DNA from 2 places in the Pseudomonas sp. HLS-6 genome. Region 2 is predicted to be linked to the other one. Evidence: predicted binding sites of a transcription regulator. Region 2 holds the regulator's gene; the other holds the start of a gene.
What was found. Region 2 encodes sigma-54, which starts transcription at its own class of promoters, with help from an activator protein. Its sites were predicted from a motif close to ANTGGCATNNANNTTGCTNT; they were not measured.

Region 1 (5,840 bases), 2.5 Mb from region 2:
TTCTCCAATGGCAAGGGGCCTTCGCGCTGGAACAGCTCGGTCAGGGTCTGGCCGTTGTACTCGCGCATCAGGTAGTACAGGTGTTGGCGTTGTCCTGCAGTGTGCACCTCGGGGAAATAGCGTCCGGCAACCCGGCGCAGGAACCATTCCTCCATCAGCAGGCCCTGTTGTCCTCCTGGGTCGTCCTGACGTGTGGCTGGGAGGGTTTTCAGCAGCCAGTGCTGGTGCTGGTTGTCACGTACGCGATAGAGCAGTGATTGGCGGCTGTGGGCGAGCAGACTGTCGACGGTCCAGCCATCGATAACCTGCCCTGGGCGCAGGCTGGGAGGCAATGGCCAGTCTTGCAATTGAGCAAGGCTGTCGCCCAGATTGGCCGCCCCCGGTTCCTCAATACGCACCAGCAAGGCGCTGGCATTGTCTTGGCTGCCTGCATGATGGGCGGCACTGACCAGTGTCTGGGCCACCTGGTCCAGTTCTGGCTGCTCGCGCAAATGGGCGGCGATCTGCTGCTCATTCAGGCTGGCCCAGACGCCGTCGCTCAGTAGCACATAACATTCACCGGCCTGCAGCTCACCTTCGAGAAAGTCCACCAGCAGATGCTCATCCAGGCCGAGGGCGCGTTTGAGTACGTGCTGCATACCGGGCTGATCCCAGACATGGTCCTGGCTCAGGCGCTGCAATTGACCGGCATGCCAGCGGTAGGCGCGACAGTCGCCGACATGCGCGAGGGTAAAGCGTCGGCCACGTAGCACCAGGGCGGTCAGTGTGGTCAGTAGCGGTTGGCCGCCGCCGTTGGCCCGCAGCCAGCGGTTTTGGGCGAGTAGCAGGCGCTCCAGCGCCTGAGCGACACCCCAGGTTGCCGGGGTGCTGTAGTAGTCCATGGCCAGGGCCTGCAGGGTGGCCCGTGCAGCCAGGCCGCCGTCGGCACAGTGGCTGACGCCGTCGGCCAGGGCGAACAGGTAGCCCTTGCAGGCGGCCAGCTCGGGGGCGGGGGTTACCAGGCGCAGCGCATCCTGGTTTTCCTCGCGCGGGCCGATGGCGCTGGCCTGGGCAACACTCAATTGCAGGCCCATGGCTACCTCAGACGCGGGCGGCGGTGACCGCCGCCGAGCCCCAGGTGGTGCGCCAGCGGCGTTTAACACCGTGCAGGCCAAACCAGGCCAGTACGCCCAGGCTGGCGAACAACCACAGCCCCAGTTGATAGTCGCCGCTGTGTTGCTTGATTGTCCCCAGGCCGGCTGCCAGAAGGAAACCGCCGATGCCTCCGGCCATGCCGATCAGCCCGGTCATTACCCCGATTTCCTGGCGAAAGCGCTGCGGAACCAACTGGAACACAGCGCCGTTCCCCGCACCCAGGCCCAGCATGGCGCTGACGAACAACGCCAGTGCGGCCACGGCGCTGGGCAGGTTGAAGCCGACCGCGGCGATGCAGATGGCTGCCAGGCTGTACATGGCCAGCAGTGTGCGGATGCCGCCGAAGCGGTCAGCCAATGCGCCGCCAAGCGGGCGCATCAGGCTGCCACCGAAGACGCAGGCCGCGGTGTAGTAACCGGCGGTGACGGGGTCCAGATGGTACTGGTCGTTGAAGTAGCCGGGCAGGGCACTGGCCAGGCCGATAAAGCCGCCGAAGGTGACGCTGTAGAAGAACATGAACCACCAACTGTCACGATCACCGAGGGCTTTGAGGTAATCCGCTACGGCTTTGGGTTTCGCGCGCTGCGGGGCGTTGCGCGCCAGCAGGGTGAACAGTGCCAGGGTCAGGATCAGCGGTATCAGGGCGAAACCAAAGACGTTGCTCCAGCCAAAGCCGGCGGCCAGCACCGGAGCCAAGAGGGCGGCAAACACGGTGCCGGAGTTTCCTGCACCGGCAATGCCCATGGCCTTGCCCTGATGTTGGGCCGGGTACCACTGTGATGCCAGTGGCAGGGAGACAGCAAAGGAAGCGCCGGCCACACCGAGGAAAACCCCAAGCAGCAGCGCCTGTTCGTAGCTGTGAATCCCCAGGTGCCAGGCGCAGAACAGTGCGGTGATGACGATCACCTGGCCGATCAGTCCGGCGGTTTTCGGCGACAATCGGTCAACCAGCACGCCCATGATGAAGCGCAGGATGGCACCCGACAGAATCGGTGTTGCCACCATCAGGCCGCGTTGTTGGGTGGTCAACTGCAAGTCGCTGGCGATTTGCACGGCCAGCGGGCCCAGCAGGTACCAGACCATGAAGCTAAGGTCGAAATACAGGAAGGCGGCAAACAGGGTTGGGATATGGCCGGATTTCCAGAAGCTCGTATTCATCGAACACCTCGGTCAGCATTGCAACGGAAGTCGTACCCCGGAGGGCGAAACGAAAAAAACGCCGCTGCCCGACCAGCCTGAGCTGGAGGGCGAGCGACGTCTTTGTCGGAAATGTGTGGCAACCGCCGTTGGCTACCTGTGACTACGAATTAGCAAGAGCCGGGCCAGAATGGCGATCAGCCAAGCAAGTCGTTCATGGCAATGACCTGCTCGGCAACCTGAATCAGTTTCTGTTGCTTGCTCATGGCCTGGCGCCGCATCAAGGTGTAGGCCTCTTCTTCGTTGCAATGCTTCATCTTCATCAATAAGCCCTTGGCCAGTTCGATGCGCTTGCGTTCTGCCAGTTGCTGGTCGCGCGCCTGCAGCTGCGCACGTAGGGCCTGGTCGCTCTCAAAGCGGGCCATGGCCACCTCGAGAATCGGTTGCAGGCGGCTGGCCTGAATACCTTCGACGATATACGCGCTGACGCCGGCGTGGATGGCCTGGCGCATGATTTTGGGGTCGTGTTCGTCGGTAAACAGCACGATCGGTCGGGCAAGATCACGGTTGACCAATACCACCTGTTCCATCACGTCGCGGCCGGGTGACTCGGTATCGATCAGAATGACGTCCGGGCGCACCGTTTCGACGCGCAACGGCAGGTCGATGGTCAGCCCGGATTCTTCAATAACCTCGAACCCGCTTTCGATCAGCGCAGCTTTGAGTCGGCCGACTTTTTTCTCGGTGTCGTCGATCAGCAGGATACGCAGCATAGGGGCCTTTCCTCTCAGTGCTGGGCGCGCGCCACGGGCGCGTCGGCCAGGGCATGCAGGCGAAAGCTGCGGGCATATCCATACGGGTCGGTGCCGTCCCAGCGCGTTCCATCGATCAGTTGGCTGCTGCGCATGGCCGATTCCGGGCAAGGTACGCCCAATGCGCCGGCGGCTTCGCGGTACAGCGTCAACTGATGAATGCGTTGGGCAACCGCCAGGTAGTCCGGGTCGTCACGTAACAAGCCCCAGCGGCGGAACTGGGTCATGAACCACATGCCGTCTGACAGGTAGGGCAGGTTGACGCGGCCGTTATCGTGCAGGCGCAAGGCATGCGGGTCGTGCCAGTGGTTGCCGAGGCCATCGTGGTAGTCGCCCAGCAGGCGCGGTTCAATGTGGCTGACCGGGGTGTCGAGGTAACTGCGGCCGCTGAGCAGTTGCGCGGTGCTGCGGCGGTTTTCAGGGCTTTGTTCGATGAACCGGCTGGCAGCCAACACCGCCATCACCAGTGCCCGTGCTGTATTCGGGTAGCGCTCGACGAAGGCGAGCGTGCAGCCGAGTACTTTCTCCGGGTGGTCTGGCCAGATCGACTGGCTGGTCGCCAGCGTGAAGCCCAACCCCTGCTCGACAGTACTGGCTGCCCAGGGCTCCCCTACACAAAAACCGTCGATCCGGCCGGCCTGCAGGTGCGCGGGCATTTGCATTGGCGGGATCACCACGCTGTTGACGTCTTCCAATGGATGAATACCCTGGCTGGCGAGCCAGTAGTACAGCCACATGGCGTGGGTGCCGGTCGGGAAGGTCTGGGCGAAGGTCAGTTTTGTCTGGTTTTGGTGCGCGTGGCGCTCCAATGCTTCAGGATCGGTCACGGCCAGGTTTTGCAGCGCCTTGGAGAGGTTGATGCTCTGCCCGTTCTGATTAAGCCCCATCAGCACCGCCATGTCGGTGGTGGTGCCACCCCCGATGCCCAGGTGCACCGCATAGATAAGGCCATACAGGCTGTGAGCGGCATCCAGTTCGCCGCTGATCAGCTTGTCGCGCAGGTTGGCCCATGAGCTTTGGCGCTTGAGGTTGAGGGTCAGGCCGTAGGGCTGGGCAAACCCCTGGGTGGCGGCCACGACCAGTGGGGCGCAGTCGGTCAGGGCCATGAAGCCGATATCCAGGCTGTGCTTTTCTGGCGCATCGCTGCCATTGACCCAGGCCAGTGGGTTTGCCGGGAGTGTAGTGTTCACGTGATGTTGACCGCTCTGTCGTTCTTGCCTGCCCGAATGCAGACAGGTTTCGTTGAGGTGACAAAGCAACCCATATGCCAGACCGGGGTCGTGGCGCTGTCCTCGGGCCTGTGCCGCCGCTATAATCGCGCTTTTATTTCCGTCGAGCTAAGCCCGCCCATGTATAACCTGGCCCGCCAGCTGCTGTTCAAGCTTTCCCCGGAAACCTCCCACGACCTGTCCCTGGACCTGATCGGTGCCGGTGGTCGTCTGGGTATCAACGGTTTGCTGACCAAGGCGCCGCCCCGTTTGCCGGTGACCGTGATGGGGCTGTCGTTCGACAACCCAGTCGGTCTTGCCGCTGGCCTGGACAAGAATGGCGCGGCCATCGACGGTTTCGCTCAGTTGGGCTTTGGTTTCGTCGAGATCGGTACCGTCACCCCGCGGCCGCAGCCGGGTAATCCCAAGCCGCGCCTGTTCCGCTTGCCTGAAGCCCAGGCAATCATCAACCGCATGGGTTTCAACAACCTTGGGGTCGACCACCTGCTTGCCCGTGTGCAGGCCGCCAAATACCGCGGTGTGCTCGGCATCAATATCGGCAAGAACTTCGATACGCCGGTCGAGCGTGCAGTGGATGACTACCTGATCTGTCTGGACAAGGTCTACAGCCATGCCAGCTATGTGACGGTCAACGTCAGCTCGCCGAATACGCCCGGCCTGCGCACCCTGCAGTTCGGTGACTCGCTCAAGCAATTGCTTGAAGCCCTGGCCGAGCGTCGTGAGCAACTGGTGACGCAGCACGGCAAGCGTGTGCCGCTGGCCATCAAGATCGCGCCTGACATGAGCGACGAAGAAACTGCGCTGGTGGCTGCAACGTTGCTGGAGTCGGGCATGGATGCGGTGATCGCAACCAACACCACCCTCAGTCGCGAAGGGGTCGAAGGCTTGCCGCATGCTGACGAGGCGGGCGGTCTTTCCGGCGCGCCGGTGCTGGCGAAGAGTACCCATACGGTGAAGATTCTTGCCGGTGAACTGGCCGGTAAAATGCCTATCATCGCCGCAGGTGGTATTACCGAGGGGCGGCATGCAGCAGAAAAAATCGCTGCTGGCGCCAGCCTGGTACAGATTTACTCGGGCTTCATCTATAAAGGACCTGCGCTGATTCGCGAAGCAGTAGACGCGATTGCCGCGTTACCAGGCCGCTGAACCGCAGGCATAAAAAAGGGCCCCGTCAGGGGCCCTTGGGCCTTAGCCCGCCGCCCGGATAGGGCTGGCATGGTTAATCGAATTCGATCCTCGTTCAGCCAACGGCGTGAAGTTCGTTGAGTCTGTGGATACCCGCAGTGCCGGTCATACCGTCCCAGTTGTCGCCTCGTCCTTCACGCCAGCCGTTGATCCAGGCTTGGCGAACCGACGGTAGAGTAAAAGGGCAAAGCTCGCGGGATTTGCCGGTGACCCCATATTGGTAGCCACGTGAAAATGCTCGTTCCAACGGATCACGCTTAAGTCTTCTCATAGGGTGTTGCCCTCACTTGTTGACTGTAATGTCCCGTCGGCCTCGTCTGAGGCCGGGCAGAATCGTTCTGCC
Region 2 (5,840 bases):
TTCGGTGTGCAGGTGTACCTGAGTACCTTTGCCTGCTGCGAGCATCATCACGGCCATGATGCTCTTGCCATCGACCAGTTTGTCCGGTGCACGGCCAATTCGTACCTGGCAAGGAAAACGGCCTGCAACGCCAACGAACTTGGCGGCTGCGCGGGCATGCAGGCCCAGCTTGTTGATGATGGTTATTTCAAGAGCAGGCATCGCACAAGAGTCCTGTGGCTAGAGGTCGCGGTGGCGGACCTGGACGTTCTTCAGCGATTGCTGCAGCAACTGACCCAGGCGTTCGGTCAGATAGACCGAGCGATGATGACCACCGGTACAACCGATGGCAATGGTGACATACGCACGGTTGCTGGCGGCAAAGCGGGGTAGCCATTTGAGAAGATACCCGGAGATATCCTGGAACATGTCTTCGACATCCGGCTGGGCGGCCAGGTAGTCGATTACCGGTTGCTCAAGCCCGGAGTGATCCCGCAGTTCTGGCTTCCAGTAGGGGTTGGGCAGGCAGCGCACATCGAACACCACGTCAGCGTCTACGGGCATTCCACGCTTGAAGCCGAATGATTCGACCAGGAACGCAGTACCCGGCTCGGGTTGATTGAGCAGGCGAAGCTTGATCGAGTCTTTGAGCTGGTACAGGTTCAGGTTGGTGGTGTCGATCTTCAGGTCGGCCAGATCGGAAATAGGACCGAGCAGTTCGGTCTCGACCCGGATGGCCTCAGCCAGCGAGCGCTGAGCGTTGGTCAGCGGGTGACGGCGACGGGTTTCCGAGAAGCGCTTGAGCAGGGTTTCTTCATCGGCGTCCAGATACAGCACATCGCATTGGATATGCCGGTTGCGTGCATCTTCAAGCAGTTCCGGGAACCGGGATAGATGGCTTGGCAGGTTGCGTGCATCAATGGACACGGCAACCTTGGGTTGCATCAGTTCGGTATTGATCAGCGCACTTTCGGCAAGCTGCGGCAGCAAGCCGGCTGGAAGGTTGTCGATGCAATAGTAGCCATTGTCCTCAAGCACATCGAGGGCAGTGCTTTTACCTGAGCCGGACCGGCCGCTGACGATGATCAAACGCATGTTCAGTGCCCGTTCTGTACATCCAGTACGACCTGATACAGGGACTGGCTATCGCCGGCCGCACGCAGTTTTTCGCGAACGTCCTTGCGGTCAAGCATGCTGGCGATCTGGCGCAGCAGCTCCAGGTGCTCGTCGGTGGCGGCTTCCGGAACCAGCAGTACGAACAGCAGGTCTACGGGAGCACCATCGATGGCGTCGTAATCTATGGGGGCATCCAGGTGGAGCAGCGCACTAATCGGTGCGGTGCAGCCACTGAGGCGGCAGTGTGGAATGGCGATACCGTTGCCGAAACCGGTTGAACCCAGTTTTTCGCGGGCAATCAGGCTCTCGAAGACATCTTGCATTTCCAGATCCGGTACTTCCCGGTCAATCAGGTTGGCAATGTGTTCGAGTACGCGTTTTTTACTGCCGCCCGGCACGTTCACAAGTGAACGGCCGGGGGTCAGGATATCTTCAAGTCGGATCATGAGTGGGGGGGATCAGCGAGCGGCTGCACCTTGCAGCAAGGCCTGCTGTTTTTCCTTGTGTTTTTTCAGTTGGCGGTCGAGCTTGTCGGCAAGCAGGTCGATCGCGGCATACATGTCTTCATGCTCGGCATTGGCGACGACTTCGCCGCCTGGGATGCGCAGGGTGGCCTCGATTTTCTGTTTCAGCTTCTCGACCTCCAGAATGACCTGCACATTGGTGATCTTGTCGAAGTGACGCTCAACACGCTCGAGTTTTTCCCCGATATAAGTGCGCAGCGCTTCGGTGACTTCTACTTGGTGTCCACTGATGTTGACTTGCATACAGCTTCTCCTTTTGTTGCCGGTGCATAAAGAGGCAGGTATTGCGCCTGCCACTTGAATTGCGGTGGCGCACCTCAGGTGCGTTACATCAGTCGCTTGCGTTCACTCGACGGTGCAATGCCGAGCGACTCGCGGTACTTGGCGACGGTGCGTCGTGCTACCTGGATGCCTTGTGCCTCCAGTAAACCAGCGATCTTGCTGTCACTCAATGGCTTTTTCTGATTTTCCGCTGCAACCAGTTTTTTGATGATCGCGCGAATCGCCGTGGACGAGCATTCTCCGCCTTCGGAGGTGCTGACATGGCTGGAGAAAAAGTACTTCAGTTCGTAAATTCCACGCGGGGTATGCATGTACTTTTGCGTGGTCACCCGGGATATGGTCGATTCGTGCATGCCCACCGCTTCGGCGATGTCGTGCAGCACCAGCGGCTTCATGGCCTCGTCACCGTGGTCGAGGAATCCACGCTGGTGTTCGACGATCTGGGTGGCAACCTTCATCAGCGTTTCGTTGCGGCTTTGCAGGCTCTTGATGAACCAGCGGGCTTCCTGAAGCTGATTGCGCATGAAGGTGTTGTCTGCGCTGGTATCGGCGCGGCGTACAAAGCCTGCGTATTGTGGATTGACGCGCAGGCGTGGGACGGCTTCCTGGTTCAGTTCAACCAGCCAGCGATCGCTGTCCTTGCGCACGATCACGTCAGGCACCACGTATTCGGGTTCACTGGACTCGATCTGTGAGCCGGGGCGTGGGTTCAGGCTTTGTACCAGTTCGATCACCTGGCGCAGCTCGTCTTCCTTGAGCTTCATGCGGCGCATCAGCTGGCTGTAGTCGCGGCTGCCGAGCAGGTCGATGTAGTCGCTGACCAGTCGTTGCGCTTCAGTCATCCAGGGTGTTTGTGCCGGCATCTGACGCAACTGCAACAACAGGCATTCGCTCAGGTTGCGGGCGCCTATACCGGCAGGCTCGAATTGCTGGATGCGGTGCAGGACGGCTTCCACTTCGTCCAGTTCGATATCGAGTTCCGGGTCGAAGGACTCACAGACCTCTTCCAGGGTTTCGTCGAGATAGCCCTGGTTGTTGATGCAGTCGATCAGGGTGACGGCAATCAGTCGGTCGGTATCCGACATTGGCGCCAGGTTCAACTGCCACAGCAGGTGGCTCTGCAGGCTTTCACCGGCCGAGGTGCGGGTGGTGAAGTCCCACTCGTCGTCATCGTTGCTGGGAAGGCTGCTGGCGCTGGTTTGATAGATATCTTCCCAGGCGGTGTCTACCGGCAGCTCATTGGGAATACGCTCGTTCCACTCACCTTCCTCAAGGCTTTCCACGGGAGTGGCGGTTTCCTGGAAGCTGGTTTCCTGGGATTCCGAGGTCGGCTTGGATTCGGCGTTATCCGCCATCGGGTCGCTGTTATCGAAGTCGTCGCCATCTTCCTGGCGTTCGAGCATCGGGTTGGATTCCAGGGCTTCCTGGATTTCCTGCTGCAGGTCCAGTGTGGAAAGCTGGAGCAGACGGATGGCCTGTTGCAACTGCGGTGTCATCGTCAGTTGCTGGCCCATTCTTAGGACGAGCGATGGTTTCATGGCAGGGGCTTAACACCTTATTCGCCGGCGCACATGCGCCATCCACTACAAGGGCGCCGAAGCGCCTTCTTTAAGCAAATTATATGCCTGAAACCGAGGTGTTTGCCTAGAGCGCTGTAACAAATAAGCCGGTATTTGGGCGGATCGTCAGCGCTCTGGCGGTGCCTCGCACCTCGGGCTTACAGGCGGAACTCGTGGCCGAGGTAAACCTCTTTAACCAGTTCGTTGGCCAGGATGGTTTCTGCATCACCTTCGGCGATTAGGCGACCATCGTTGACGATGTAAGCGGTTTCGCAGATATCCAGTGTTTCACGGACGTTGTGGTCGGTGATCAGAACGCCAATGCCTTTGGCTTTCAGGTGGTGGATGATCTGCTTGATGTCGCCGACCGAGATCGGGTCGACACCGGCAAACGGTTCGTCGAGCAGGATGAATTTCGGTGCAGTCGCCAGTGCGCGGGCGATCTCCACACGGCGACGTTCACCACCGGAAAGGCTCATGCCGAGGTTGTCGCGGATGTGGCTGATGTGAAACTCCTGCAGCAGGCTCTCCAGTTCCTTGCGACGCCCTGCGGCGTCCAGCTCTTTGCGTGTTTCCAGGATCGCCATGATGTTGTCGGCCACCGACAACTTGCGGAAGATCGAGGCTTCCTGGGGCAGGTAGCCAATCCCAGCGCGTGCACGGCCGTGCATCGGCTGGTGGCTGACATCCAGGTCGTCGATGAGCACGCGGCCCTGGTCGGCCTGTACCAGGCCGACAATCATGTAGAAGCACGTTGTCTTGCCGGCGCCGTTAGGGCCGAGCAGGCCGACGATCTGGCCGCTGTCGATTGACAGGCTGACGTCACGTACGACTTGTCGACTCTTGTAGCTCTTGGCCAGGTGCTGGGCTTTGAGGGTTGCCATTACTCGGCCTTCTTCTTCGGCTGGATTACCATGTCGATGCGTGGGCGCGGTGCGGTAATGTTGCTGCCGCGGCCGGCGGTGGCGACCTGAGACTTGGTGTTGTAGACGATTTTCTCGCCTTCGGTAGTGTTGCCTTCGTTGATCACCTTGGCCCGGTCAGTCAGAACCACCAGGTCTTTCAATGCCTGGTATTGGATCTGCACGGCATAGCCTTGCATCTTGTCCGGCTTTGCAGCGCTTTGTTGCTGCTCGAAATACGCCAGGTTGCCCACCGAAGTGACCACGTCGATATCGCCGGAAGCGGAGCGGGTGATGGTCACGGTGTTGCCTTTGATCATCATCGAGCCTTGGGTGATGATCACGTCGCCGGTGTAGGTGGCAATGCCTTTCTTGTCGTCCAGTTGGGCGTTATCGGCCTGGATGCGGATTGGCTGGTCGCGGTCGTTCGGCAGGGCCAAGGCGCTCGCGCTTCCCAGTGCTGCGCTCAGGCTGAGCAAAAAGGGGAGGGTTTTAACGAGCCTCATACTGTCCTCTTACGTTGGACAGCAGGTCCATCCTGCCGTCTTTCAAATACGCTTTCATTCCCTTGCCCGTAGTGGTTCCACCGGCGCCGTCGATTCTAACGGCTTGATCGGTTTGAGCATATTGCTTCTGTGGGAATACCGTCATGCGGGTCGTGGTAATAATGGTTTCGCGGTTCTGTTCATCGGTGCGGGCAACCCGTACCGAGTCAATCAGCTCGACTTCGGTACCGTCCGGGTTGACCTCGCCGCGTTCGCTCTGAACGTGCCAAGGGTAGGCGGTGCCGCGGTACATGTGCAGGTCGGGCGTGGTCAGCAGGGTGATCTCGCTGGCCTGCAGGTGCTCGACCTTGTCTGCCGTCATGTCGTATTGCAGCTTGCCGTCAGGTAGAAACTGAACGCTGTGGGCATTGGTGGCGTAATAGTCGATGGCGCCTTTGTCGACAGTGGCCACCGGTTTCTCGAGGAAAGTATCGGGGCCGACCTTCCAGTAGCCAACCGCCGCCAGCAGGACGGCGATCGCCCCGAGCAGCGCAATGTTGCGGATTTTATTGCTGAACATGTGTCGCCCTACAGATAGTTGGCGTTTGCCGCATCGAGGTTGCCTTGGGCTCGCAGGATCAACTCGCAGAATTCGCGAGCGGCACCTTCGCCACCGCGTGCGAGGGTAACGCCATCGGCGTGTTCGCGTACGAAGGCCGCGGCGTTGGCCACGGCCATTCCCAAGCCAACCCGGCGGATGACGGGCAGGTCCGGTAGATCGTCGCCCAGGTAGGCAACCTGTTCATAGTCTAGGCCGAGCTGGCCGAGAAGTTCGTCCAGTACGACCAATTTATCTTCACGCCCTTGGTACAGGTGCGGGATGCCGAGGTTTTTCGCTCGGCGTTCGACCACCGGTGTCTTGCGACCGCTGATGATCGCGGTGGTCACACCCGAGGCCATGAGCATTTTGATGCCTTGACCGTCCAGGGTGTT

Region 1: a site for sigma-54 is predicted at 4,336-4,355, ahead of CS390_RS16980 (CmpA/NrtA family ABC transporter substrate-binding protein). Genes of this name have one in related genera too.

What each region holds. Positions count from the first base shown of each region.
Region 1 is NZ_CP024478.1:3,628,129-3,633,968, reverse strand. Features, by position in the region: gene CS390_RS16995 (bifunctional protein-serine/threonine kinase/phosphatase) at 1-1,073, opposite strand, end outside; gene CS390_RS16990 (NarK/NasA family nitrate transporter) at 1,081-2,292, opposite strand; gene CS390_RS16985 (ANTAR domain-containing response regulator) at 2,469-3,044, opposite strand; gene CS390_RS16980 (CmpA/NrtA family ABC transporter substrate-binding protein) at 3,059-4,273, opposite strand; gene CS390_RS16975 (quinone-dependent dihydroorotate dehydrogenase) at 4,433-5,458, shown strand; gene rmf (ribosome modulation factor) at 5,553-5,768, opposite strand.
Region 2 is NZ_CP024478.1:1,100,490-1,106,329, forward strand. Features, by position in the region: gene CS390_RS04925 (HPr family phosphocarrier protein) at 1-201, opposite strand, end outside; gene rapZ (RNase adapter RapZ) at 220-1,074, opposite strand; gene ptsN (PTS IIA-like nitrogen regulatory protein PtsN) at 1,077-1,541, opposite strand; gene hpf (ribosome hibernation-promoting factor, HPF/YfiA family) at 1,554-1,862, opposite strand; gene CS390_RS04945 (RNA polymerase factor sigma-54) at 1,946-3,439, opposite strand; gene lptB (LPS export ABC transporter ATP-binding protein) at 3,619-4,344, opposite strand; gene lptA (lipopolysaccharide transport periplasmic protein LptA) at 4,344-4,868, opposite strand; gene lptC (LPS export ABC transporter periplasmic protein LptC) at 4,855-5,427, opposite strand; gene CS390_RS04965 (HAD family hydrolase) at 5,436-5,840, opposite strand, start outside.